One region of the Acetoanaerobium sticklandii genome, then DNA from elsewhere that is predicted to be linked to it. Evidence: riboswitches for the same ligand, from Rfam matches in the RefSeq annotation. Region 1 holds a riboswitch; the other holds the start of a gene.
The links. A riboswitch is a leader RNA that binds a small molecule or an ion and turns the genes downstream of it on or off. The one in region 1 is predicted to bind molybdenum cofactor.
Positions count from the first base shown of each region.

Region 2: another riboswitch for molybdenum cofactor. It lies ahead of CLOST_RS04360 (aldehyde ferredoxin oxidoreductase C-terminal domain-containing protein); the one in region 1 lies ahead of CLOST_RS10595 (S-layer homology domain-containing protein).

Region 1 is NC_014614.1:2,234,624-2,237,832, reverse strand. It holds gene CLOST_RS10600 (Lon protease family protein) at 1-1,137, shown strand, start outside; molybdenum cofactor riboswitch at 1,399-1,519, shown strand; gene CLOST_RS10595 (S-layer homology domain-containing protein) at 1,536-2,762, shown strand; gene CLOST_RS10590 (two-component regulator propeller domain-containing protein) at 2,836-3,209, shown strand, end outside.
Region 2 is NC_014614.1:960,510-963,718, forward strand. It holds gene CLOST_RS04360 (aldehyde ferredoxin oxidoreductase C-terminal domain-containing protein) at 1-1,418, opposite strand, end outside; molybdenum cofactor riboswitch at 1,488-1,610, opposite strand; gene CLOST_RS04370 (formate dehydrogenase H subunit alpha, selenocysteine-containing) at 1,784-3,209, shown strand, end outside.

The DNA of each region.
Region 1 (3,209 bases):
CCAGAGCCTATTGATATGGACTTAAAAGTGATTCTTATAGGAGATTATTACACCTATAGTGTTTTATTTTCTTATGATGAAGACTTTAGAAAGCTATTTAGAATTATGGCAGATTTTGATGTAGAAATGCAAAGATCATCAGAGAATGTATATAAATTTGCACGTTCTATCGCCACTCAGTGCGAAGAAAAGGGTCTAAAGCATTTTTCAAAGGAAGCTGTCGAAAAGGTTGTTGAGTACAGCTCAAGACTAGCTGACAGCAAGGATAAACTAAGCTCAAGATATAACCAGCTAGTAGAAATACTATATGAAGCTGATGCACTTAGTGATGAGACTAGTGTATTTGTTACCGCTCAAGATGTACAAAGAGCAATAAATGCAAAGAGATACCGTAATAATAAGTATGAAGAAAAGCTAAATGAAATGTATGAAGATGGAACGCTTCTAATAGATATAGACGGAGAAAAAATAGGGCAAATAAATGGACTTGCTGTCATGGGAACAGGAGAATATTCATTTGGAAAGCCTGCAAGAATCACTGCATCTAGCTATAAAGGCAAGGCTGGAATAATAAACGTTGAAAGAGAAGTAAGAAGAAGTGGCTCTAGTCATGACAAGGGAGTTCTCATTCTTTCAGGATATATAGGTGAAAAATATGCAAAGGAAACCACTTTATCAGTTACAACATCCATAACCTTTGAGCAGAACTATTCAGGTATAGATGGCGATAGTGCGTCCTCTACTGAGCTTTATGTGATTTTATCAAGCATAGCTCAGATACCTGTAAAACAGTATATAGCTGTAACTGGTTCTATAAGCCAAAAGGGAGAAATTCAGCCTATAGGTGGAGTTAATGAAAAAATTGAAGGCTTCTTTGATGTATGTATGCTAAAGGGCCTAACTGGAAACCAAGGAGTTATAATTCCAAAGCAAAATGTCAAGAACCTCATGCTCAAAGATGAAGTAGTAGAAGCAGTCCAAAAAGGAGAGTTCCATATATATTCTATTTCAAATGTTGAAGAGGGACTAGAAATATTAACAGGACTAAGCCATGATGAAATCGAAGAAAAAATTCACGAAGGTTTAAAGTACTACGAAGAAAAAGAAGAAGCTAAGGATAGTGAAGATGAAGAATAATTGATTTTATACTCTCATATTATATTAATTTAAATTTTAGATTAATATAATAGTATTTTAAAACTATGACTAAAATATAGGATGAAATAAACCTCCAGAAAAGATAAGTTAATTTAAAATTGCTTATATTTTTGGAGGTTTTTTCATGTTATGAATAAGATTAATTCTCAAATCAGTTGTTATATAAATAAAGCTAGAAAGAAAAATTTTAAGAAAGTTCTGTCATTTACACTAGTTGTTAAGTATGTTAAAATATTATTAAATTAAATAAATCTCCGAGCATTTCAACCTGTGAACTTATAAATTTATGGTTGCTGTGCCGATAGGGTTTGATTGGAAACAATCAGGCCTCCTGATGGAAAGGAGAATATCATGCGCAAAACAACATTCCATTAGGCATGCTGTTTTTTTGTGCGTGCTTCCTTAAAATGCTTGAAGATTTACTTGAAAAAAAGGAAGAGGTGTATGTAAAAATGTTTGGGAAAAAGATGAGATTTGTAACAAGTTTTTTGGTGCTAGTAATGTTGATAGCTCAATCAGCAGTATTTGCACAGGGGGGAGACAAGGTCGCTGTAGAGCTTACAGGAGCAGGGCTGAAAACTGAATTAAAGCTTACACTAGAAGATTTAAAGGCAATGCCTGCAGAAGCTCAAATCGAAGATGAATACATTTATAATAGCAAGACGGGAGAGAAATCTGCTAAGGTAAAAGGGGTTAGTCTTGCTTACTTGCTAAAAGAAAAAGCAGGTGTAACTGCAAATGATGCACAGGTTTTATTTACAGCATCAGATGGATATGCAATAGATCCTCAATCACTAAAAGATATTTTTAATCCAGAGCTAAAATATGTTTTAGCTTATGAAGTTGACGGCCAAAATATCAATAATGATGACAATGCTGATAGCGAAGAAATAACAGTTTATAGGAAAGTAAAGACTGCAGGAGAATTTGGAACTGTATTCAAAATGGTTGTTAATATTTCTGTAGGAGAGGCTATTGAAACCTCTAATATTCCAGAACCAAATAATACTACAGAATCAAATGCTGAAAAAACACAAGCTATAGTGTTTAATGATATAACTAATGAGTATAAATTTGCAGAAGTAGCTATTCAAGAGCTTGCTAAAAAAGGAATTATAAATGGAATGGGTGAAGGGAAATTTAACCCAGAGGCTAGCCTTACGAGAGCTCAAATATGCACGATTATGGTTGCTTCTCTAGGCTATGAACCTAAAGAATACAAAGGTGGATTTACAGACGTAGATGCCAGTGATTGGTTTGCTCCTTATGTTCAAGCAGCGGTTGATGCAGGACTATTCACAGGATATACAGACGGTTCATTTAAGCCTGAAAAAGCTATAATCAGACAAGAAATAGCTGTAGTAGCAGGAAAAGCAGCTGTAAAATCTGGAGTTGTAGCTGAAGCAAAAATGACTAAGTTTGTAATGGAAAAGTCAAAATATGCAGATAAAGATATAGTTCCTGGATGGGCAGGAAATTCTATAGCATGGCTTGAAGCTCAAGGGGTTTTTGAAGGCATTGCAACAGAAAACTTTGAACCAGCGAAAGTTGTCAATAGAGCAGAAGCTGCATCTATAGTCTATAATACTTTATTTAAAAAATAATAACAGTCTAGAATTAAGTAAATGAGCGATAGCAACAGCTTTCGCTCATTTGCATAGGTTGGGAGAGATAAGTATGGATAAGAGAAGGTTGAAAGGCTTAAGTTATTTACTTACATTATGTATGATTTTTTCTTTGATGGTATTTAATCCTATATCTGCGGAAGGCTTAGCTACAGAGCTATTAATTACTGGCAGTGGAATTCATAGCGAAGTCAAAATAACATCATCTGACTGGTCTAAGTATAAAATGACTGAAAGATTTTATTCTACCAATAATAGTTTAAGTTTTCATAAGATAGTTAAGGCAAAAGGCTATGATTTATTTGATTTAATAGGAAAAACCAATTTAAAAACAGATAAGGATTACACAGTAAAATTTACTTGTGCAGATGGATTTGAGTTTAATAAATCAGTAAGTGAGCTACAAAATACATATTATTCAAGTGA
Region 2 (3,209 bases), 1.3 Mb from region 1:
GCATACTCTATTTGACCTTCTTTTTTAAGAGGATCTATGTCTGCTCCGACTTTTAGGATGTTTCCTGAGATACAGTATCCTGCAGTGTGGTCTGCGCCCATAGTAGTAGTAGCATATGTTAAGCCGATACCCTTGATAGCACGTGGATCATACGCTGGGATTGCTTGGTCTTTTACTACTGGAACACGATATAGTCCGCAAACTTTTCCAACTATAGATGTTCCTCCTGCTATGATTCTAGCAAGTGGAGTAGGATTAGCCATATCTTTAACTATTTCAAGAACTTTTTCTCCATCGCCCCAAGGAATTAATCCGCCTTCCATTGCAGTAGCAACAGCAACAGCAACTTCTATACTGTCAACTCCTACATCATCCATAGCGCGGTCTATATATGCGATAGTATCGAAATCTTTGATACCAGCATCAGCGCCTAGTCCCCAAATAGTTTCATATTCAAAACCACTTGTGATGTATTTACCTTGTTTATCAGGATACCACTGAGAACAACGAATAACGCATCCTTTATGACATCCGTGTGAAACTTTTCCATCTCCACCACGCTCAGTGATAGTTGCATTTAGAGTTTCTCCAGAGAAATTGTCATTGTGGTCTATTCTTCCACCAGTGAAGTTGTTTGCTGGAAGTCCGCCTGCTTCATTAATAATATTAACTAATACATCTGTACCATAAAGTGCAAGACCTTGGCCTGCAACTGGATGGTCTAATAGAGCCTTTGCAAAAACCTTAGAAGCAGCAGCGAAAGCTTCTGGGTCAGCTACTGGTACTTTGCTTGCTCCAGTTTCATCTATGATTATAGCCTTTACATTTTTAGAACCAAGTACTGCTCCTAGTCCACCTCTACCAGCACTTCTAATATTACCTTCAGGGTCTTTGAAAGAAATATTTGCAGATGGAAGTCTGTGCTCACCAGCAGGTCCTATAATTGCAATTCCAACGTGAGAACCATATTTTTCGCCTAGTATACGAATAGCATCATAGTTTCCGCAACCGCCTAAAATTTCAGCTGGAGCAGGCTCGATAGTAACGCCGTTCATATCTAATTTAATTACATAAAACTTATCGTCGCTTGGTTTGCCTTCGATTACAAATGCTTTAATTCCCATTTTAGCTAGCATTTGAGAAGAAGAACCTCCAGTATTTGATTCTTTAATAGTTCCAGTTAGTGGACTTTTAGCTCCTACAGACATACGACCAGAGTTTGGTGCAGATGTTCCGCTAAGTAGACCTGGAGCGAAGATTATTTTGTTGTTTTTTCCAAGTGCATGACATGTTGGGATAACTTCGTCATTTACAAAGCTAGAAGTAAGTGCTCTACCACCTAGTCCAGCATATTTTTCTGGCACATCTGTAATTTCGTGTTTTAGAGTAGCCATGTCAATTCTAATAAATTTTTGCATGAAAAAACCTCCTTCTAAATTTGGTTTAGGTATAATCGTAGCAGATTATACAGGATAACAGTGAAATTCAGTGTTAACCCCATCCTTTCCAAATAGCGGGAGGCAGCGTAGTTTCCTACTCTACCCATTGGCCAACCTTCATGGCATATATTTCAATACTTTAGAATAGTTAGCTCGGATAAGTTTGATTATTCTGATTATTTTTATATTATCACAAAAGCGACGATTTGTCTATTTTTGATTCCTCATTAAGGTTTACAATTAAAATGTTTATACTTTGTTAAATTTATGCTATATTATTTTTATACAGTTTTTCTTAATAAATATTCTCATTAAGGATTAGTAAAGGGAATGGGGGATGTAAGATGCAGAGTGTTTTGACTACCTGTCCATACTGTGGCTCGGGTTGTACTTTTTATCTTAACGTTAAAGATGGAGAGATAGTTAGTGTAACTCCGAATGAAAAAAATGCAGTAAATGGGGGAAAGCTTTGTTCAAAAGGACATTTTGGTTTTGACTTTGTACATCACAAAGACAGACTAAAAAATCCAATGATAAGAAGGAACGAAAAGCTAGAGGAAGTATCTTGGGAAGAAGCTTTTGAATTTATAACTTCAAAGCTAAAATCAACCATAAAAGACCATGGACCAGACAGTATAGCTTCATTTAGCTCGGCGAGATGCACTAATGAAGAAAACTATTTAATGCAGAAATTAATGAGAGCAGCTATTGGGACTAATAATATTGACCACTGCGCTAGACTCTGACATGCACCTACAGTGTCCGGTCTGGGCACAGCTTTTGGCAGTGGAGCAATGACAAACTCTATAGACGAAATTGATTTGATGGATGAAAAAGATGCGATTTTTGCAATAGGGACAAACACGACTGAATGTCATCCTATTATTGGACTAAAATTACTTCAAGCAAAGGATAGGGGAACCAAGCTTGTAGTAGCAGACCCTAGAAAAACTGATTTGGCTATGCATGCTGATGTATGGTTAAGACAAAAGCCTGGTACTGACGTAGCACTTCTTAATGCTATGATAAATGTAATCTTGAATGAGAATCTAGCAGACAATGAATTTATAAATACTAGGACTGAAAACTTTGAGCAGATGAAAGAAACGGTTCTTAAATATACGCCAGAATACAGTGAAAAAATCACAAAGGTTCCAGCTGAAAAAATAAGAGAAGCAGCTAGAATAATTGCAAAATCAAACAATACTGCTTCCTACTACACTATGGGAATCACACAGCATACTACAGGAGTAGACAATGTGCTTTCTGTTGCAAATCTAGCTATGGTTACTGGAAATCTTGGAAAGCCAAAAGCTGGAGTAAACCCACTTAGAGGACAAAACAACGTTCAAGGGGCTTGTGATATGGGAGCTCTTCCTAACGTTTATCCAGGATATCAAGCAGTTACGGACCCAGCAATAAAAGAAAAATTTGAAAAAGCGTGGAATAAGCCACTTAGCGATAAAGTTGGGCTTACTATTCCGTCAGTTCTTAATGAAATAATGAAAGATAATGTGAAGGTTTTATATGTATTTGGAGAAAACCCAGTTAGAAGTGATCCAGATGTTACTCATGTAAAGCATTGCTTAGAGCATCTTGACTGCCTTATCGTCCAGGATATATTTTTGACTGAGACAGCTGAGCTTGCAGATGTAGTACTACCAGGAGCAAGCTTTGCAGAAAAAGATGGAACCTTTAGTGGAACAGACAGAAGAGTTCAAAGAATAAGAAAGGCAGTTGAGCCTATAGGAAACTCTATGCCTGACTGGT